4 regions of the Streptomyces sp. NPDC006140 genome follow, and region 1 is predicted to be linked to each of the others. Evidence: riboswitches for the same ligand, from Rfam matches in the RefSeq annotation. Region 1 holds a riboswitch; each other region holds the start of a gene.

Evidence for each region. Region 1 has a riboswitch for cobalamin ahead of ABZ386_RS05630 (ABC transporter substrate-binding protein). Riboswitches for the same ligand answer to the same signal wherever they lie in the genome.
Region 2: it holds a riboswitch for cobalamin, as region 1 does, so the genes downstream of both, ABZ386_RS38245 (CbtB-domain containing protein) here and ABZ386_RS05630 (ABC transporter substrate-binding protein) in region 1, are expected to answer to the same signal.
Region 3: it holds a riboswitch for cobalamin, as region 1 does, so the genes downstream of both, ABZ386_RS20065 (energy-coupling factor ABC transporter permease) here and ABZ386_RS05630 (ABC transporter substrate-binding protein) in region 1, are expected to answer to the same signal.
Region 4: it holds a riboswitch for cobalamin, as region 1 does, so the genes downstream of both, ABZ386_RS02550 (prenyltransferase/squalene oxidase repeat-containing protein) here and ABZ386_RS05630 (ABC transporter substrate-binding protein) in region 1, are expected to answer to the same signal.

What each region holds. Positions count from the first base shown of each region.
Region 1 covers NZ_JBEXTS010000002.1:89,817-94,997, reverse strand. Annotated here, with positions in the region: gene ABZ386_RS05635 (iron chelate uptake ABC transporter family permease subunit) at 1-515, opposite strand, end outside; gene ABZ386_RS05630 (ABC transporter substrate-binding protein) at 512-1,531, opposite strand; cobalamin riboswitch at 1,602-1,792, opposite strand; gene ABZ386_RS05625 (CoA-binding protein) at 1,873-2,280, shown strand; gene ABZ386_RS05620 (APC family permease) at 2,456-4,096, shown strand; gene ABZ386_RS05615 (hypothetical protein) at 4,233-4,658, shown strand; gene ABZ386_RS05610 (4-hydroxybenzoate 3-monooxygenase) at 4,766-5,181, shown strand, end outside.
Region 2 covers NZ_JBEXTS010000023.1:42,850-48,030, forward strand. Annotated here, with positions in the region: gene ABZ386_RS38225 (DUF3093 domain-containing protein) at 1-271, shown strand, start outside; gene ABZ386_RS38230 (hypothetical protein) at 319-1,089, shown strand; gene ABZ386_RS38235 (DUF1775 domain-containing protein) at 1,023-1,757, shown strand; gene ABZ386_RS38240 (histidine phosphatase family protein) at 1,812-2,381, opposite strand; cobalamin riboswitch at 2,434-2,598, shown strand; gene ABZ386_RS38245 (CbtB-domain containing protein) at 2,640-2,861, shown strand; gene ABZ386_RS38250 (CbtA family protein) at 2,880-3,638, shown strand; gene ABZ386_RS38255 (copper resistance protein CopC) at 3,746-5,181, opposite strand, start outside.
Region 3 covers NZ_JBEXTS010000007.1:175,504-180,684, reverse strand. Annotated here, with positions in the region: gene ABZ386_RS20080 (ABC transporter permease subunit) at 1-395, shown strand, start outside; gene ABZ386_RS20075 (MFS transporter) at 392-1,690, shown strand; gene ABZ386_RS20070 (serine/threonine-protein kinase) at 1,894-3,315, shown strand; cobalamin riboswitch at 3,485-3,671, shown strand; gene ABZ386_RS20065 (energy-coupling factor ABC transporter permease) at 3,701-4,402, shown strand; gene ABZ386_RS20060 (energy-coupling factor ABC transporter substrate-binding protein) at 4,399-4,773, shown strand; gene cbiQ (cobalt ECF transporter T component CbiQ) at 4,779-5,181, shown strand, end outside.
Region 4 covers NZ_JBEXTS010000001.1:536,621-541,801, forward strand. Annotated here, with positions in the region: gene ABZ386_RS02540 (energy-coupling factor transporter transmembrane component T) at 1-135, opposite strand, end outside; gene ABZ386_RS02545 (SCO2322 family protein) at 128-757, opposite strand; gene ABZ386_RS02550 (prenyltransferase/squalene oxidase repeat-containing protein) at 754-1,962, opposite strand; cobalamin riboswitch at 2,075-2,207, opposite strand; gene ABZ386_RS02555 (phosphotransferase) at 2,256-2,933, shown strand; gene ABZ386_RS02560 (SAM-dependent methyltransferase) at 2,967-3,782, shown strand; gene ABZ386_RS02565 (helix-turn-helix transcriptional regulator) at 3,807-4,712, opposite strand; gene ABZ386_RS02570 (nuclear transport factor 2 family protein) at 4,771-5,181, opposite strand, start outside.

The DNA of each region.
Region 1 (5,181 bases):
ATCACGACGAAGGAGGTGAGCGCGGAGAAGAGCTGCATGGCCGCGACGCCCGCCAGGACGACCCGGTCGGTGGTGCCGCCGAGGGTGTGGCTGAGCAGCAGCACCAGCGCGAACGACAGCAGGGCGCCGAGGAACGCCCCGGCGGAGACCGATACGGCCCCGCCGCCCACGCCGAGCACGACGACCACGACCGCGCCGGTGGAGGCGCCCGAGGACACCCCGAGCACGAAGGGATCGGCGAGCGGGTTGCGCAGCAGCGACTGCATCACGGCCCCGCACACGGCGAGTCCGGCTCCGCACACGGCCGCGAGGAGGGTGCGCGGCAGCCGCAGCTGCCAGACGATCCCGTCCCGGATCGGCGTCAGGTCGGAGGTGCCGAGCCCCAGGTGGGCCGCGACGACGGACCAGACGTCCGCGACCCGGATGTCGGCCGGACCGACGGTGATCGCCAGGGCCACGGAGACGACCAGCAACAGGGCCCCTCCGGTACCGAGCACCAGGCCGCGCACGGTCACTTCGCGAGCCCGAACTCGCGCAGTCCGGCGGCGACCTGCTCCACGCCCTCGACCGTGCGGATGGTCGGGTTCATGGCCTGCCCGCTGAGCAGTACGTACCGCTTGTGCCGGACCGCGTCCATGTTCTTCGTGGCCGGGTTGGACTCCAGGAAGGCGATCTTCTTCGCGGCCGACTCGGCGGTCTGCGACCTGCGGGTCAGGTCGCCGATGACGAGGACGTCCGGGTCGCGGTCGGCGACCGTCTCCCAGTTGACCTGCGGCCACTCCTCGTGCGTGTCGTCGAAGACGTTCTTCGCGCCGAGGGCCCGGGTGATGATGCCGGGCGCTCCGCAGCAGCCCGCCATGTAGGGGGACTCGGAGTTGGCGAACCAGTACAGGAGGGTGACGTGGGAGGCGTCGATGCCCGAGGTGGCCTCGCGCATGCGCCGCTGGAGCGAGGCGACCAGCTTGTCGCCGCGTTCCGGTACCCCGAAGACGGTGGCGAGGTCCCGTATTTCGCCGTAGACGGTGTCGATGCCGAGCACCTTGTCGCGCGCGCCGTCGCCGTCGCCCGAGTTGTCCTTGCCGGCGCAGTCGGACGGGGAGACGTACGTGGGCACGCCGAGCTTCTCGAACTGCTCGCGGGTGGCGACGCCGCCCTTGCCGAGGGTGGAGACGAAGGACGCGGCGACGAAGTCGGGGTCCGTGTCCAGGACCCGTTCGAAGGAGGGGTTGTCGTCGGCGATGCGCGGCACCCGGGCGTTCGCCTTCTCCAGTCCTTTCATCACGGGGTCGGTCCAGGTGGCCGTGCCCGCGAGGCGGTCGGCGAGGCCGAGGGAGAGCAGGATCTCGGTGGTGCCCTGGTTGAGGGAGACGGCGTGGCGCGGCGGGGCCTCGACGCGTACCTGGCGGCCGCAGTTGTCGAGGGTGACGGCGGCGGCCTTCGCGGGGGCGGGCTTCGCGTCGCCGCAGCCGGTCAGGAGCAGGGAGCCGGCCGCGAGCAGGACGGCGGCACGGGCGGGTCGGGCGAGGGGCACGGGGAACCAGTCCTCAGTCGTCGAGGGCTCGATCGCGGAGCCCGGTCGTACGGTGCTCCCCCGCCGCGAAACGGCCGCGGGGGCCGCCAGCAGGTCTTCGGACTCGGGTTCGTCCGGTGCGGGGCGCCTTCCCGGACGTCACACACGCCGTCCAGTGGCCGAGGCCCCGCCCGTCCCCCTCACCGCTGCGCGTCAGTTCCGGATTCGCACCGGATTCCCTGACCCACGTACATGGGTTCGACTGGCCTCGGCAAGCTATCACGGGGCCCTCGGGGAATCACCGCGCACCCTGCGTCGTTGTGCGGGCAGCAGCTCTTCCGCGACTCCCGAGGAGGCCGCCGGTGTACGGCGACGAGGCAACGGTCCGCAGGATCCTCACCGAGCTCGGCGACACCTGGGCCGTGGTGGGCCTGTCGTCGAACCGGCAGCGCGCGGCGTACGGCGTCGCCGAAGTGCTCCAGCGCTTCGGCAAGCGCGTCGTGCCCGTGCACCCGAAGGCCGAGTCGGTGCACGGGGAGCAGGGGTACGCGAGCCTGGCGGACATCCCCTTCGACGTGGACGTCGTGGACGTCTTCGTGAACAGCGACCTCGCCGGGGCCGTCGCGGACGAGGCGGTCGCGAAGGGCGCGCAGGCGGTGTGGTTCCAGCTCGGCGTCATCGACGAGGCGGCGTACGACCGGACCCGCGCGGCGGGTCTGGAGATGGTGATGGACCGCTGCCCGGCCATCGAGATCCCCCGACTGGGCTGAGACTTTAACGGCTCCCTGATTTCCCCGTACAGATTTCCTGAAGCTTTCTCCAGGAAATCCCCGTGCGCGGTCAAATGCACGGCAACAGTCTTCTGCCGGTCGGCAATTGATTCCTAGCCTGACGGCCTCTTGCACGCTGAACGCTCTGTTCATTTCATGAGAGGCCCCTAAGAATATGGTAAGCGTCGACCATGCGGTACCGGGGGTGAAGGGGAGTCCGGGCGGACTGCGCCGGGACGTCGGGCTCATCGGGCTGATGTGGGCCTCCGTCGGTTCCATCATCGGCTCCGGCTGGCTCTACGGCGCCAAGAACGCCGTCATGATGGCCGGTCCGGCCGCGATCATCTCGTGGGTGATCGGCGCCGTCGCCATCGTCCTCCTCGCGCTGGTGCACGCCGAGCTCGGCGGTATGTTCCCGGTGGCGGGCGGCACGGCCCGTTATCCGCACTACGCGTTCGGCGGCCTGGCCGGCATGTCGTTCGGCTGGTTCGCCTGGCTGCAGGCGGCGACCGTGGCCCCGATCGAGGTCGAGGCCATGATCGGCTACGCCGGCCACTGGGACTTCGCGAAGGGCTTCCTGCACCAGAAGGACAGCACCCTGACGACCAGCGGTCTCATCGTCGCTGTCTTCCTGATGGCCGTTTTCGTCGCGGTCAACTTCCTCGGCGTGAAGGTGTTGGCGCACACCAACAGCGCGGCCACCTGGTGGAAGATCGCCGTCCCGCTGGCCGCGATCTTCGTGGTCGCGGTGGGCAACTTCCACCCGGGCAACTTCACCTCGGAGGGCTTCGCCCCGCTCGGCGCCAAGGGTGTGCTGAGCGCCATCAGCACCAGCGGCATCATCTTCGCCCTGCTGGGCTTCGAGCAGGCGATCCAGCTCGCGGGGGAAAGCCGCAACCCCAAGCGCGACCTGCCGCGCGCGACCCTCGGCTCGGTCGCGATCGGTGCGATCATCTACGTCCTGCTCCAGGTCGTGTTCATCGCCGCGCTGCCCCACAGCACGTTCGCGCACGGCTGGGCCGACCTCAAGTTCCCGGGCATCGACGGCCCCTGGGCGGGCCTGGCGACCCTGGTGGGCCTGGGCTGGCTGAGCGTCGTGCTGTACCTCGACGCCGTGGTCTCCCCCGGCGGCACCGGCCTGATCTACACCACCGCCACCTCCCGCGTCTCCTTCGGCCTCTCCAAGAACGGCTACGCGCCGAAGCTGTTCGAGAAGGTCGACGCACGCGGCGTGCCGTGGTTCGGCCTGATCCTCTCCTTCGTGACGGGTGTTCTCTGCTTCCTCCCCTTCCCGAGCTGGCAGAAGCTGGTCGGCTTCATCACCTCGGCCAGCGTTCTGATGTACGCGGGCGCCCCCCTGGCGTACGGCGTCTTCACCGACAGGCTGCCGAACCACGAACGCCCCTACCGCCTCCCCGGCGGCAAGCTGATCGCCCCGCTGTCCTTCGTGGTGGCCAACCTCGTCATCTACTGGGCCACTTGGGACGTCCTCTGGCGGCTCGGCGTGGCGATCGTCCTCGGCTACGTGCTGCTCGGCGGTTATGCCTTCTACGCCAAGAGCAAGGACCTGCCCGACGCACCCCGGATGGACTTCAGGGCCGCCCAGTGGCTTCCGGTCTACCTGCTCGGCATGGGCGTGATCTCATGGCAGGGCGGTTTCGGCGGGCGGGGCAACATCCCGCTGTGGTGGGACATCCTGGTCATCACCGTCTTCTCCCTGGTCATCTACCACTGGGCCCGCGCCGTCGCCTCGCGCCCCGAGGAGATCCAGCGCAGCATCGACGAGGTGGTGGTCGTGGACGTACCAACGCACTGAGCCTCAAGGTCACCAAATGAACTGACCAAGTGTCGGAAAGCGCTGAGCCGATTCCTCCGTGAACGGCATAGCGTGATCGTCAAGAAACGCCTGAACGTCAGGCGGAACAACTCAAAACCGGGGAGAAGCAACCCACATGAAGACCAGGGGTTTGCGGGCGACCGTGCTCGCGCTGCTGATACCGCTGACGTCCACGGTATTCGTGGCCACCGGCGCCGGCACCGCGTTCGCATCGGCCCAGGAGTGCGCGACTCATCAGGTGACGACCGAGGAGTCGAACATGGTGTGCCTCAACGTGCAGGGCACCGGTCTGAAGGTCAAATCGATCTACGGACGTTTTCTCGGCATCTCGGGCCACCCGAAGCTGACGTTGTACATCAACGGCAAGCTGGCCTCCAGCAGGAAATCATCGAAGACGGAGGACGACTACGGCGTCTACTTCCCCTCGACGCTCGACAAGAAGTACGCCAACGGGACCACCATGCGGGTGTGCTTGAGCGAGGTCGTCGGCGACGTAGCCGCCAAGAGCCTGTGCACGACCCCCATCAAGATCCATTCCTGACCCGACTCGGACCTCCGCGCCCCGCGGCGGAATTCTGCTCAGGTGAACCGACCGCCGTTCCCCGGCGGTCGGTTCACCGCTGCCCTGGCACCACCATAATGTGGAGGGTGACCTCCACCTCGCCCCGTCTCGACTCCGCGTCCGCGCAACGCTTTCCGGTCGTCATCGTCGGCGCGGGCCCTGCCGGCCTCACCCTCGGCAACATCCTGCGGGGCGCCTCCGTCGACTGCCTGGTCCTGGAGACCGAGACCAGGGAGTTCATCGAGCAGCGCCCGAGGGCCGGCGTCATCGAGGAATGGGCCGTGCGGGGCCTGGAGAAACGGGGCCTGGCCCGGAACCTGCTGGACCGCGCGGAGCTGCACACCGCGTGCGAGTTCCGCTTCGACGGGGAGCGGTACCGGTTCCCCTACGGCGAGCTGACGGGCAGTCATCACTTCGTCTACCCGCAGCCGCTGCTGGTGACGGACCTGGTGCGCGAGTACGCCGACGTGCGCGGCGGCCGGATCCGCTTCGGCGTCCGGGA
Region 2 (5,181 bases), on a different contig from region 1:
GATGCGCATCCGCATCACTACCGATCTCCTGGTCGTCGGCGACGCCCGCATCCCGTTGAAGGCGCTTGGCGAGGCGCAGGCGCTTCAGGGCGAGGAGGCCAGGGCTTGGCGCACGCACAAAGCGGACCTGCGTGCCTTCATGATGCTTCGCAGCTACATCACCACCGCGGTCCGCGTCGAGGTCATCGACCCCGACGACCCCACTCCGTACCTTTACCTGTCCACCCGCACGCCCGACCGGCTGGCCGAGGCGATCCGCCAAGCGGTCTGAGGGGCGCGTGCCGGGGAGGATGATGGGCGACCGTGCCAGGTGATCGTGTGACCGCGACCGACACCGGGACCGCAGGCGTGCCGTCCGGGTGGGCGGGTGCGTGCGTGCGCGCGGGCATGTTCGCTCTGGCCGGCAGCGTGCTCGCGGCGATCGGGCATCACGCCGTCGCCGACGGCTCGGTGCCGTGGCGGCTGGTGACCGCCTTCGCCGTGGCGCAGTTCGCCGCCGTCTGGCCGCTGGCCCGCCGCCGCCTGTCCTTGCCCACGGTCGTCGTGTGCACCCTGGCGGCGCAGGGGGTGCTGCACGCCGGGCTGACCCAGGCGGGCGGCACTCACCACGCGGGGGCGGGACATGCCGGCCAGCCGGCGATGGAGCAGGGTGACGGGCACGCGTGGCATCACGCCTCGACGGCGATGACGGCCGCGCATGTGGTCGCCGCGCTGGCGGCGGGTTGGTTGCTGCACCGGGCCGACGCGGCCGTGGCGACGGCGTGCATCGCCGCCCGCACTGTGCGCCGGGTCATGGCCGCCGTCGCGACCTGGGCGAGACCGTGTCTCATGACCGGCGTATGTCTCGCACCGCCCGCTGTACGGCTGTCCGGCTGCTTCGAGCCCTCGGCCGCCTTACGGACACGAGCTCTTCAACACGCGCTGGTGCGCAGGGGACCACCGGGACACGCCAACGTCCCTCCGGCTATCCCTCCCCCGGGGCCGGCTTCGGCCGCCCGGCTTCATCAGCAAGGAGCATTCGCATGCCCACGCACCACCTCGCCGCTCGCGCATCCCGCCGTATCGCCGTCATCGGCGCGGCCGCGCTGACGGCCACCCTCGCCGCGACCGGGACGGCCGCCGCCCACGCCGAGGTCGAGGCCGACAAGGCGCAGGCCCTCGCCGAGAACGTCACGTTGAGCTTCGTCTCGGAGGCGGAGTCCGCTTCCGCCGGCTTCACCGAGCTGCGCGTCGTCCTGCCCAAGGGCATCGACCCCGCCGACGTAAAGCTCGAGGAGGCGCCCAAGGGCTGGAAGCTGAAGACCATCAGCGATGGTTACACCGTCGGCGGCCCTGAACTGAAGGCCGGCGTCGACGCCGAACACAAGATCAAGGTCCGGCAGCTCCCGGACGCCAAGGAGCTCGCCTTCAAGACCCTCGAGACCTACAGCGATGGCAAGGTCTCCCGCTGGATCGAGCTGCCGGACGGCGGCGAGGAACCCGGGCAGCCCGCCCCCGTGCTGAAGCTCAAGGCAGCGGCACCGGGCGCCACGCCGGTCAGCCCGAGCCCGACCGCGAGCCCGACGCCCAGCCCGTCGCAGTCGGAAACCGCGCCCACGTCACCGGCCGCGACCCCGCAGGCCGAGGAGAAAGCAGCCGAGGAGGACGACGGCTCGTCCACGGGCCTGATCATCGGCGGGATCATCGTGGCCCTGCTCGTCCTCGGCGGTGGCGGATGGTGGCTGGCACGCCGTCGCTCCGCCTCGTCGCAGGGCTGACGACCGAGTCCTGACTCGCCTGCGGGGCCCAATTACCCTGTCCCGCAGGCGGGTTCAGGCGCCCGCGGACATGGCGGCTCCGAGGCGCAGGTTCCACCGGCCCGCCCGGCCGGTGAGGTGCACCGCAGTCAGTGGCGGTATGTCGATCCGCCAGAAGGACGCATGCGGAGCGCCCAGTACGGACACCACCGCCGCGCGTGTCACCGCCTGCTCGACCACTGCCGTAACCGGTCCGGACTCGCCCTGCAGCGTGTCGAGCCAGGCGGTGACGCGCGTGCACACGTCGGCCACGGTTTCGCCGCCGTGCGGCGCCGCGCCCGGGTCGGTCATCCACGCGGCGAGCCCCGCCGGGTCGGAGGCGGCGACCTCATCGAGCGTGCGACCGTGCCAGGAGCCCACGCCGATGTCGCACAGGGCGGGTTCCACTGCGGCGTCCCACCCCAGGGCCTGGGCGGTCTGCCGGCATCGCTGTGACGGCGCGGTGTACCGGACGCCGGTCGCGGGCAGGGCCCCGGCCGCCGCGCGCGCCTGCTGTACGGCCCGCTCGTCCAGGGGGCCGTCGGCGAAGCGCGTCTCCCGCCCCGAGGGCACGGGGGCGCACAGCAGCATCAACCGGATGGTCACGAGGAATCCCTCCAGGGTTTGCCAGGGACCGGCACATGGTAGGTGGTGCAGGCCATATTGGCCGGATCACCGGTTGCCCGTACGCTCTGGAGCGACAAGGACGACGGCGTTGCGGAAGCCCGGTGCAAGTCCGGCACGGTCGCGCCACTGTGTTCCACGGCCCCTGACGAGGTGTCAGGGGCTTGGTGAGTCAGACCCGGTGCCGTCGTCGAGTGCTCCACACGATTGCGGGACGCGTGTTCCCGAGGAGGTCTCGCCATGGCGCAGTCCACTGCCGCCCCTGCCCCCGTTGCCCCGTCCGCCGCGACACCGCTGCCGCTCAGGGCCATCGCTCCCTGGGCCGTCTTCTTCGGCGTACTGATGCTGGTCCTGCTGTACTTCGTCGGCGCCGAGCAGGGCGCCACCGCGCTGTTCTCCGGCGAGGGCGTGCACGAGTGGGTGCACGACGGACGTCACCTGCTCGGCTTCCCCTGCCACTGAGAACTGGGGAACACGCCGATGGACTCCGTCACCATACGCACCCTTCTGGTGCGCGGCATGCTCGCCGGCCTCGGCGCCGGCGTGCTCGCCTTCGTCTTCGCCTACCTGGTGGGCGAGGGCCCTGTGGATGCGGCCATCGCCTTCGAGGAGGCCAACGCCCATCACGAGGGCGGGGAGGAACTGGTCAGCAGGTCCGTGCAGTCGACGGCCGGGCTCGCAACGGGCGTCCTCGTCTTCGGCGTCGCCATCGGCGGCATCGCGGCCCTCGCCTTCTGCTTCGCCCTGGGCCGCATCGGCCGGTTCGGCGCCCGGGCGACGGCGGCGCTGACGGCGCTCGCCGGATTCCTCACCGTCTACCTGGTTCCGATCCTCAAGTACCCGGCCAACCCGCCCGCTGTCGGCAACCCCGACACGCTCGACAAGCGCACCATCCTGTACTTCCTGATGATCGCGCTGAGCGTGTTGCTGGGGATCGCCGCGGTCCTGCTCGGCCGCCGCCTGGCTCCGGCGTGGGGCAACTGGAATGCCTCTATCGCCGCGGGGGTTGCCTTCGTCGCGTTGGTTGCTGTCGCGATGGTCTTCCTGCCGTCCGGGGAGAACGTTCCCCAGGGCTTCCCGGCCGGCGACCTCTGGGAGTTCCGGCTCGCTTCGATCGGCGTACAGGCCGTGCTGTGGGCGGCCTTCGGACTGCTCTTCGGCTTTCTGGCCGAGCGGGCCCTGACCCGAAAGGCGGTCACCGCACCCAGTGCCGGAGCGGGTGTGAGGGCAGTGTCCTAACAGGCCGAGGCACCTACGCCGGGTGGCCCCTGGGCAGTTTCCAGGGGCCACCCGGCGTTCGAGGGCGTCAGGGTCGCGCGGGGAGCTCTGCGGAACGACCGGCTGGGTCAGGGCGCGGTCGACCGGGTCGGCAGCTCCCGGATGGTCACGGTGTCCGACACCGTGACCTGGTCCACGTCGCTGGTGCGCACAGTGAGCTGCATGGTCCAGGTGCCTGCTATGGGCAGTTGCAGGCTGTCGGTCCACCAGTAGCCGCCCCGGTTGGCGAGTTTCGCGTCGAGCGGGCCGATCTTCTGGGCGCGCTGGGTGAAGGTGAGCCGTAGCTCGGGCACGGTGGAGACGCCGTTGTCGGAGGCGAACACCAGGGCCTGGACCGTGTTCTCGCCCACCTGCCCCGGGGTCAGGGTGATCTGGACCTTGCCCTTGTTGCTCGGTGTGCCGAGGTCGAACGGGATCGTGACCACGGCGGCCGGGGGCAGTTGGGAGGCGGCGGCCGCGGTGGCGGTCTCCACGGCGGCGCGGCTGGGCTGGGTTCCGGTGAGCAGGGTGGTGACTGCGAGTACGACCGCGCCGAGGAGGGCTTCGGCGGCGACCGAGCGGCGCAGGCCGCGCCGGTATCGGTCGGGCTCGGAGCCGGGCGAGGCGGTGCTGTCGGCGGAAGCGGGAGGGCAGGGTGCTCCGGCGCTGCCCGCGTCGCTGGGACCATCCATGTCGGAGGAAGCCCCGGCGCCCACCGTCTGGGCCACGCGCACGGGTTCTGGCGCCGCAACCGAGAAGGCTTCCCGCGTTGACCGTTGCTGCAGCAGCCGCGCGGTCCAGTCGCGGGAGAGTGTGGCCGCGACGAGCAGGAGGACCACGACGGCGACCTTGACGCTGAGAAGCTTACCGTACTCCGTGGAGGAGACGTTCTCCCACGAGCCGACCTGCCGCCAGGACTGATAGACGCCCGTGGCGACCAGGACGACGACCGAGGCGAACGCCAGCCGGGAGAAGCGGGCGACCGCCCCTGGCGGGATCAGTGCGTCGGCGGGCGCCCGGAACATGACGGCCACCAGCGCCACGAGGCCGCCCAGCCACACGGCCATGGCCAGCAGGTGCAGCACGGCGACGGGAATCGCCAGCGGGACCTGCAGCCCGGCGGACGCGTGCTCGGCTGCGGCCCAGGTGACCGCCAGCCCTACGGCGAGCACTACGCCGAGTACGCAGCCGCGGAGGCCGATGTGCGGCACGACGCCGCCCCGGCCTCCTCCCGTCGCTTCAGGTGCACGGCCGAACCGGTCCGCCGTCAGCTTCAGAAGGACGCCTGCCGCTGCGAGCAGCAGGAGCCGTGCCCCCAGGGCCAGGCCGCTCCGGCCCGTGAGGGTGCTGCTCAGCAGCGAAAGGTCGAACACCGCGGCCAGGCCGGCGCCGGTCTCGTAGGGACCGCGGAGCAGCAGCGAAGCGAGGGTGGATCCCAGCAGCGCCGCCCAGCCGGCTGCGAGCAGCCTGCGTACAGGCCGAAGGGACGCCCCGGCGGGCCAGCACACGAGGACGAACACGGCGA
Region 3 (5,181 bases), on a different contig from region 1:
TGCTGTGGCACGAACTGCTGCCCGCCGTGCTGCCGCCGGTGGCCCGGCACGCGCTGATCCGGCTGCCCGGCATCGCGCTGAGTCTCGCGGCGCTCGGCTTCCTCGGCCTGGGCGCCCAGCCGCCCTCGCCCGAGTGGGGCCTGCTGCTCGCCGAGAACCAGCCGTACGCCGAGCGCGCCCCCTGGGCCGTCCTCTTCCCCGCCGCCGTCCTCGCCCTGCTCGGGGCGCTCGCGGTGACGGCCGCGGGCGGCGTACGGCTGCCCCGGCGGCGCGAGCGGCCCGAAAGCCCGGCCGGGCCGCCCGGGGAACCGGGCGGTTCCGCCCCGGGCCGGGGGCGGAACCGCCCCGACGCCCTCCTCGTCCCCGTGTCCCCCTCACCGACAGAAGAACGATGACCGACCGCATATCCCGCGTGCTGCCCCGCCGAACCTCCCGTACGCCCAAGGCCCCCCGCGCCCCGCGCGAGAGCACCTGGCGGCTCTGGCGGGACCTGTCCCCACTGCTGCGGCTGCTGATCCTCACCCAGCTCGCCTTCAACATCGGCTTCTACGCCGTCCTGCCGTTCCTCGCCGAGCACCTCGGCACCGCCATCGGCATGGCGGGCTGGCTGGTCGGGTTCGTCCTCGGGCTGCGCACCTTCAGCCAGCAGGGGCTGTTCGTGGTCGGCGGCTGGCTCGTCGACCGGTGGGGCGTGCGGCCGGTCGTGCTGGCCGGCTGCGTGCTGCGCGTCGCCGGGTTCGCGTGGCTCGGGTACGCGGAGGCGAGCTGGGCCGTGATCGGGGCGGTGCTGGTGATCGGTTTCGCCGCCGCGCTGTTCTCCCCCGCCGTGGAGTCCGAGGTGGCCCGCCAGGCGGTGGCCTGGGAGGAGGAGGGGCACGGCCCGCGCACGCGGGTGCTCGCCCTGTTCAGCGTGGCGGGGCAGGCCGGGGCCTTCGTCGGACCGCTGCTCGGCGCGCTGCTGCTCGCCGTCGACTTCCGCACCGCGTGCCTGGCCGGTGCCGCGGTCTTCGTGCTCGTCCTCGCCGGGCACCTGTGGCTGATGCCGCAGCACATCCCCGGCCGGGTCCGCGTCCGGGAGCGGGGCGGAGCGCGCGTGCTGCTGCGCAACCGCCGCTTCCTGGCCCTGTGCTGCGCGTACGGCACGTACCTGCTCGCCTACAACCAGCTGTACCTGGCCCTGCCGGACGAGGTGCAGCGCGCGGCGGGCTCCCAGGCGCCGCTGTCCTGGTTGTTCGCCCTGTCGTCGGTGCTCGTGGTGTTCGCCCAGCTCCCGGTGACCCGCTGGGCGGGCGACCGGCTCGACCTGCGCCGCTCCATGGCCGCCGGGCTGCTGCTGATCGCCTCGGGCTTCGCGGTGGTGGCCGCCGCCCGACCCGCCGGGTGGACGGGCACGGCCGGGCTGCTGCCGGCCGCCGGGTTCGTCGTGCTGCTCACCGTGGGGCAGATGCTGGTGGTGCCCGCCGCCCGCGCCTGGGTCCCCGACCTCGCCGAGGAGGGCCGGCTCGGCCTGTACATGGGTGCGCTGTCCTCCGTCTCCGGCCTGATCGTGCTCGTCGGCAGCGCCGCCACCGGCTCCCTGCTCGACTCGGGCCTGCCGGCCGCGGTGCCGTGGCTGGTCCTCGCGGCCGTGCCGGCGCTGGCGGTGGCGCTGCTGCCCCGCCGGGAGGGACGGTCGGCCCCGGCGGCCTGACCGGGCCCGGCAACCGGGCGGACGGGAGCGTCACTCCGCAGGGCGACGGCGCTCCCCCGGGTTTTCCGGGACCGTTCCGTCCGGGATCACCGCCGAGGAACACACTGATCATCCGGCGCCAGTATCCTGGGTCGGCTGCGGCACCCCCCACCAATCCCCGTGCGAACGCGGGGAGTTCGGTCTGCGGCAACCTTCCCACACGCATGAGACGAGGACGAGTGCTGCTAGCGGGCCGCTACCGGCTGGATGTTGAGATCGGGCGCGGTGGAATGGGAGAGGTCTGGCGCGCGTACGACGAGACGCTCGCCAGAGCGGTGGCGGTCAAGCTGCTGCTGCCCCAGGACACCGACGCCACGGCGGCCTCCCGGTTCCGCCTGGAGGCCCAGACCGCCGGGCGCCTCAACCACCCGAACCTGGTCGGTGTGCTGGACTTCGGCGAGTACGACAACCGGCTGTACCTGGTGATGGAGCTGGTCGAGGGCGACAGCCTCGCCGGGGTGCTGGCCGCGTCGGGCGCGCTCCCGGCCGGACGGGTGGCCGACCTCGCCGCCCAGGCCGCCGCGGGACTCGCCGCCGCGCACGCGCAGGGCATCGTCCACCGCGACATCAAGCCCGCCAACCTGCTGCTGGACACGGGCGGCACCCTGAAGATCGGCGACTTCGGCATCGCGCGCTTCCTCGACGATCCCGGCGCCGCGCTCACCGCCACCGGCCAGATCGTGGGCACCGGCCTCTACCTCGCGCCCGAACGCGCCCTGGGGCAGCCCGCCGGGCCCGCCTCCGACATGTACTCCCTGGGGTGCGTGCTCTACCAGCTCCTCAGCGGCCGACCGCCGTTCCAGGCGGACACCGCCGTCGCACTCCTCCACCAGCACCTCGACAGCGCCCCCGTGCCGCCCCGGGAACTGGGGGTCGCCGGGCTGCCGCCGGCCTTCGAGAACTACCTCCTCGGGCTCCTCGCCAAGCAGCCCGAGGACCGGCCCTCGGCCCAGCAGGCCGCCGAGTGGTTCGCCGGCGGCGCCTGGCGGGGGCTGCCCGAGCCGCTGCCGGAGGCCGCGTCCCCGGTGCCGTCCGCCGCGCCGGGAGCGTACGCTCCGGCCGAGCCCCGCAGCGTGACCACCTACGCGCTGCCCGGCGCCCCCTCGCTGCACACCACCCGTACGCCCCAGGCCGGGCGTGGCCGCCGCTCCGCGCCCCGCGGGGGCCTCGGCAACCACCGAGCGGCCGCGACGATCGCCGCGGCGGCCCTCTTCGTCGCCGCGATGCTCGCCGGCATGCTCTGGTTCTCCCCCGACAACACGGCGACCAAGGGCACGGAACCGGACGCGTCACCGTCCGCGAGCAGCCCGGCCGCCACCCCCGCCGACGGCCCGGCCTCGCCCCTCTCCTCCGACCCGGGGACGGCCACCGCTCCGACCGCCGGCACCGTGGCCGATGTCACCCCGGCCACGACTCCGTCCACAGCCCCGGCCGCCCCCTCGCCGACCCCCAGCCCCGCGGCCCCCACGCAGGAGGCGGCCACCGGCGCGCCGGAGAAGGCGGAGAAGCCGCGGCAGGAGATCCCGCGCCACGTCCGGCCGGTCGGGGACGGCGACGACGACGGGGACGACGGGGGCGACGACTGACACGACCCGCCCTCCGACGGCCGGGGTGCCCCCGTCCCGGAGCCGGCCCGCCCTCCGACGGCCGGGGCGCCGTCCGTCTCGCGTGGATCCGCGGCGTCATGCGCCGGTGTGCGAGCGGGCGCCCCCTCACGCGCCCCCTGCGTGGCTTGTCATCGTCCTTATCCCGGCCTTATTGTCACCACGCCTTGGTGAACGGGAAATCCGGTGTGATGCCGGTGCGGCCCTCGCCACTGTGAATCGGGAAGTCCGGCTCCGGCCCTCACGGGCAGCCACTGGGTCCTGAAGGACCCGGGAAGGCGGAGCACGGGCGGTGGTACCCGTCAGCCAGGAGACCGGCCAAGGCGCGTCAACCATCCACGAGGTGCTGGAGAGGGTCTGCTGAGCCATGCACATTGCCGAGGGTTTCCTGCCTCCGGCGCACGCGGTCGCCTGGAGCGTCGCGTCGGCGCCGTTCGTCGTCCACGGAGTCCGGTCGCTCACCCGTGAAGTGCGCGAGCACCCCGAGAGCACACTGCTCCTCGGTGCCTCCGGCGCCTTCACGTTCGTCCTGTCCGCCCTGAAACTGCCGTCCGTCACCGGCAGTTGCTCCCACCCCACCGGCACGGGGCTGGGAGCCATCCTGTTCCGCCCGCCCATCATGGCGGTGCTGGGCACCATCACCCTGCTCTTCCAGGCCCTGCTGCTCGCGCACGGCGGCCTCACCACGCTCGGCGCCAACGTCTTCTCCATGGCGATCGTCGGACCCTGGGCCGGATACGCGGTCTACCGGCTGCTGCGGCGGTACGACGCGCCGCTGATGGCGGCCGTGTTCTGCGGGGCGTTCGTCGCCGACCTGACCACCTACTGCGTCACCAGCGTGCAGCTGGCGCTCGCGTTCCCCGACCCGGGCAGCGGATTCCTCGGCGCGCTCGGCAAGTTCGGTTCCATCTTCGCCGTCACACAGATCCCGCTCGCGGTGAGCGAGGGCCTGCTGACCGTCCTCGTGATGCGGCTGCTGATGCAGTCCAGCAAGGGCGAACTGACCCGGCTGGGCGTGCTCCTCGCCGGGAAGCGGTCGCGGACCGGCACCGAGGCGGTGGCCCGATGAGCCGGAACACGAAGATCAACCTGGTGCTGCTGCTCGCCGTGGCCGCGCTCGCCGTGCTGCCGCTCGCGCTCGGCCTCGGCGACCACAAGAAGGAACCGTTCACCGGCGCCGACGCCCAGGCGGAGACGGCGATCACCGAGCTGGACCCGGGCTACGAGCCCTGGTTCTCACCGCTGTACGAGCCGCCGTCCGGGGAGATCGAGTCGGCGCTGTTCGCCCTCCAGGCGGCGATCGGCGCGGGGGTCCTCGCCTACTACTTCGGCCTGCGGCGCGGCCGCCGCCAGGGCGAGGAACGGGCCGCGGCCCGTCAACAGGCCGCTGACGGGGGTGCCGTGGGCGTCCCCGGGGAGTCCCCGGCCGAAGGGGCCTGAGCCGCGTGCTGCCGATCGACGCGGCGGCGCACGGCAGTCGCTGGCGCCGCCGCCACCCCGTGGACAAGGCCGTGCTCGGACTCGGCCTCACCGTGCTGGCGGTCTCGCTGCCGCCCTGGCCGGGCGCGGCCCTGGTGCTCGTGGCGGCGCTGTCCCTGCTGCTGGGGCCGGCCGGTGTGCCCGGGCGGCGGCTGTGGCGGGCCTACCGGGTGCCGCTCGGCTTCTGCGTGACGGGCGCGCTCACCCTGCTCGTCCAGGTCGGCGGGCCGGGGCGCTTCGTCTCCCTCGCCGGTGACGGGCCGGTGCGGGCCGCCGAGTTGCTGCTGCGCACCTCGGCGGCCTCCCTGGGCGTGCTGCTGTTCGCCTTCACCACGCCGATGTCCGACCTGCTGCCCCGCCTGGTGCGGG
Region 4 (5,181 bases), on a different contig from region 1:
GCGGCGGGTGGCCACGACGTACGCGGAGACGGCGACGAGGAGGGCGAGCAGGAGGGGGTTGGTGGTGCGGGTGGCCGCGGTACCGAGGGCCAGGGCCCACAGCCACCAGGCGCCGGGGTGGAGCGACCTACCCACGCCGGCGTACCTGCCAGACCGCCGCCCCGCCCAGGAGCGCCACCACCGCGATGCCCGCCAGCAGGCCCAGGGACGGGCCGTCGTCCGGCTGTTCCTTCTTCTCCGCCGCCGGCCTCCGCTGCTTCTCCGACACCTGCTCGCCGCAGCCCCGCTCCGGGTAGCCCGAGATCGCGCACAGCAGGGCGTTCGTGTCGTAGCGCAGCGGCCCGGCCACCGCCGCCAGGGCCTGTGCCGTCGTCGCGTCGGGGGAGACCTGGGCGCAGGCCGTTCTCGCGGAGGGCGGGGTTTCGCCCTTGGGGGCGTCCGCGGGGGTGCCGAAGTCGAGGAGCAGGGCGACGCGCTTCCGGCCGTCCCTGGCCGGCGTCTTCCCGCAGATCGACGCGAAGTCGGCCGTACCGCGCGGCCGGGCCGCATCGGAGGAGTCCTCGCTCACCGCGAACCGGAAGCCCTGGACGTCACCGTCCGAGGGGCGGGCCATGGACGGGCCCTGGGTCGCGTAGACCCAGCGGTCGCCGTCGCGCTCCCAGAACGACCAGTACCGGTAGCCCGCGGCCTGCGCCTGCCCCGCCCCCGCGCACAGCAGGAGCGAGGCCAGCAGGAGGACAACGGCCCGGCGGATCACAGCTGCTGCTTCCGGCGGCCGGTGAACAGGAACCCGATGCCGATCCCGGCGACGAGGCAGACGCCGACGTACCACCACACGCCGAACACGGAGTTGGAGTCCTGCTTCTCGTCCTTGGCGTCCGCGTCGGCCTTTGCGGCGCCCTGCGGGGCCGGGCCCGTCGCGTTCAGCTGCTTCACCAGGTCCGCGCCGCCGAAGTCGCGCGGGTCCGTGCCCGTCGCGTGCGCGGCGAGGATCAGCTGGGCGTAGGCGGCGGGACCGTTCTGGGCGGCCCAGCTCGCGGCGTTCTTCTCCAGCCAGCGCAGGGACTTCTCCGCCTGCGCGGTGTCACCGTGCGCGGCGAGCGCGACGACGGCGTCGGCGGTGTTGCCGTAATCGGGCTGCGGCTCGGCACCCGCCAGGGCGGACATCAGGTGGTCGTCGTCCTTGCCGAGGGCGGACGTGAGATACGCGGCCCCGTTCGCCGCCGCCTGCTCCGGCGTACGCGGCTGCGCGCACGCCGCGTCGGACTTCCCGCCCGGCTTCACCACCATGCCCCGGCCCAGCGCGCCCAGCACCCCCGCCGCCGTGGCGTCCGCGTTGGCGGTCAGCTCGCCCTTCTTGTCCGGCTGGAACGCGAACGCGCCGTCGCCGTCCCCGCCGCAGGGCAGCGCGAGCTTCAGCAGCGCGTCGTAGGGCGACTTGCCACCCTTCTCGACCCGGTCCGGCTTCTCGCCCACGGCGGTGAGCGCGCCGATGACGACCGACGTCGAGTTGGTGTCGCTGGCGCCGCCCGCCGCGTAGCCCCAGCCGCCGTCCTCGTTCTGGACGGACTTCAGCCAGTCGACGGCCTTGGCCGTGACGTCGTCGTGGCCGCCGAGCGCGGCCAACGCCTGCACGGCGGCGGACGTGGCGTTGGTGTCGAGCATGGTCTTCGCGTCGCACGCCGTGGCCGGGTCGGGCCGGTACGAGGCGAACCCGCCGTCCGCGCACTGCTGGCGCACCAGCCACTCCACGGACTTCGCCGCCGGCTTCACCCCGACCGTGTCCTGCGCGAGCAGCGCGAGCGACTGGCGCCAGACGCCGTCGAACTTCGGGTCCTTGTCGCCGTACAGGGCGGAGGGGAACGCCTGGGACGGCGAGGGGGACGGGGCGGCGGTGGCCGGCGCGGCGGCGCCGATCACGGCGACGGCGGCCAGGACCGCGGCGCTGCGGCGGACGTTCATGATCGGCGGGTGCCTCTCCCTGTGGGGGAGCCGGGCAGCACGGGACACCCCGGCGGCTCGGCTCCGTATACCTCGACGGTGCCGTGCACCGGCGGGCTGCCGGGCACGCGAGCCGGTCACGAACCGTACGGGGCGATCCGGCTCACCGCCGTGGGCCGGCGGTTTCACGGTTGCGGGTCAGCGCCGGAATTGCACCGGCTTCCCCCCGTACGGGTGTGATGACGACCCGCTCACTGTACCCGCACGTAGGAAACCGGCCGAGGGCGCCGGGTGGGCGGCGGTAGCTTCGACGCATGCCGACCACACCACCGGGGAAGCTGCTCGGCTCCGGCCGCCGCGCCGACGTCTACGAGATCGACCAGGCGTGGGTGCTGCGCCGCGAGCGGGAGGGCGGCGGCGACGCGGCGGCCGAGGGCGCGGTGATGGCGCATGTGCACGCCCACGGCTACCCGGTTCCCCGGGTCCGCCCGTCCGGTTCGCGCACCGACCTGGTGATGGAACGGCTCTCCGGCCCGACCGTGCTCCAGGCGTGCCTCGCGGGCACCCTGGACGGGACGGAGGCGGGCTCGCTCCTCGCCCGGCTGCTGCGCGAGCTGCACGCCGTGCCCGCGCTGCGCTCCACCGACCCGGCCGTCCGCGTCCTCCACCTGGACCTGCACCCGGAGAACGTGATCCTCACGCCCGACGGCCCCCGCGTCATCGACTGGTCCGACGCGGCGGAGGGCGACCCGGGCCTGGACTGGGCGGCGTCCGCGGTGGTCCTCGCGCAGGCCGCCGTCGCCGGCGACTCGCTCTCGGCACTCGCCGAGGTCATGCTGACCGCCCTCCTCGCCGGTCCGTCGCCGCTCACCCGGCCGGCCCTGGCCGAAGCCCTGCGCCGCCGGGCCGCCAACCCCACCATGACCGAGACGGAAGTCGAACTCCTGGGAACCGCCGAGGAGTTGATCCTCTCCACGGCGCGGACAAGCTAACGTTGGCCTTCCCGACCACACGCAGGAGCGTCCATGACCGACCAGGCGGAGAACCCCGAGCAGGAGCCGTTCCCCAAGATCGACACCTCGGTGCCGCACTCGGCCCGGATCTGGAACTACTGGCTGGGCGGGAAGGACAACTACGAGGTCGACCGGGTGGCCGGTGACGCGTTCCGCGACATCTTCCCCGGCATCGAGACCGGCGCCCGCGCCGCCCGCTACTTCCTCGCCCGCGCCGTGCGCCACCTGGCCGCCGAGGAGGGCATCCGCCAGTTCCTCGACATCGGCACCGGGCTGCCCAACGTCGACAACACCCACCAGATCGCCCAGCGGGTGGCCCCGGAGAGCCGGATCGTCTACGTCGACAACGACCCGCTGGTCCTGGCCCACGCCCGCGCGCTGCTCACCAGCACACCCGAGGGCGTCACCAACTACGTCGACGCCGACCTGCGCGAGCCGGGCACGATCATCCGGGAAGCCGGGAAGACGCTGGACTTCGACCGGCCCGTCGCCCTCATGCTGATGGGCATCCTCGGCCACATCGAGGACCACGACGAGGCGCGCTCCATCGTGCGGGAGCTGGTGGCCGCCCTGCCCTCGGGCAGCTACCTCGTGAGTTACGACTCCACCGACACCAGCGAGGACTACGTCAGGGCCATCCGGCAGTACAACGACGGCGGTTCGATCCCGTACATCCTGCGCAGCCCCGAGCAGATCGCGCGCTACTTCGACGGTCTGGAACTGCTCGAACCGGGCGTGACGTCCTGCTCCCGCTGGCGGCCCGACGCGGAGGCGCTCGGCCTGCCCGCGGAGGTGCACCAGTACGGCGGTGTCGCCCGCAAGGGCTGAGCTGTCAGGCCTCCTGCTGGGCCGTCAGGTCTCCTGGAGGAGGCGGTGCAGGATGGTCGGAGTCTCGTCCGGTGGCTCGGCTTCGACCACCAGCCGGTTCATGGCGTCCCAGTAGCGCTCGATCTCGGCGGGCCGGTCGGGATAGAGGGCGGTGGTGAGCTTCTCGAGGTAGACCACGTCCGGCAACTGCCCGCCCGGCAGCCGCAGGATGGTGACCGGGCCCCCTTCCGCGGCGTGCCCGCCCGCGTGGAACGGCAGGATCTGGACGGTGACCTGCGGAAGCCGGCACATCTCGATGAGGTGCCGGAGCTGGGCGCGCATCACCCGGATGCCGCCGACCGGGCGGCGCAGCGCGGCCTCGTCCAGCACCGCCCACAGCTGGGCCGCCGGCTGCCGGTGCAGGATCCGCTGCCGGGTCATCCGCAGCGCGACCCGGCGGTCGATCTCCTCGGCGCCGGCGTCCGGGTGGGCCAGCCGGATGGCGGCGCGTGCGTAGTCGGCGGTCTGCAGCAGGCCGGGAACGCGCTGGACCTGGTAGCAGCGGATGAGGCTCGCCGCCTGCTCCGCCCCGAGGTAGGTCTGCATCCAGGTGGGCACCACGTCGCTGTAGTACCGCCACCAGGCGGGGGTGTTGGCCTGCTCGGCCAGCGCCAGCAGCGTGGCGCGTTCGGCCTCGTCCGTGACGCCGTAGAGCGTCAGCAGATCGGCGACGTCACGCAGTTTGAAGCCGTGGCGCCCGGCCTCCATGCGGCTGATCTTGGAGGAGGAGGCGCGGATGACGTGCCCCGCGTCCTCGCGGGAGATGCCGCGCTCCTGCCGCAGCCCGCGCAGCCGTGCGCCCAGCGCCAGCCGCGGCACCATGGGCCCCGCCGACCGGCCGTCCAGGGCTCCGCTGCCGGTCGATGGATGTGCGGCCTCTTCGGTGCCCATGGGCATGTCTCCCGGTGCGAGCGGTGCGTCCGACCATCCTAGGGGGCACCCGTCTGCGTCAAGTGCCTTGTGCCGCAGGCATGTTCAGCCGGGTCGTGGGTCCGCCGAAGGGCAGGTGCAGGGTCCGGGAGGAGAGTAGCCAGGTGCCCGCGGCCCGCCGGAAAGCGTCCTCGTAGTGGCCGACCTGCACCGGCGGCCCGGCCGGGACGACACCGCCCGCGTAGCCGTCGACGCGGTACGTCGTGAAGTACGAGACCGCCCCGGCCGCCTCCGGGGACGTGACCGTGACCAGGATGTTGGACATCATGCGGCGGGACAGCCGGTCCGCGGGACGAGAGCCGAAGTAGGCGCGCAGGGCGTCGCGGCCCTTGATCACGCGGTCGCCCTCCGGCCACTGCCAGACACCGTCCTCGGTGAACAGCTCGGCGACGGAGGCCGGTTCGCCGAGGTCGAGCCGGTGGACGAAGTC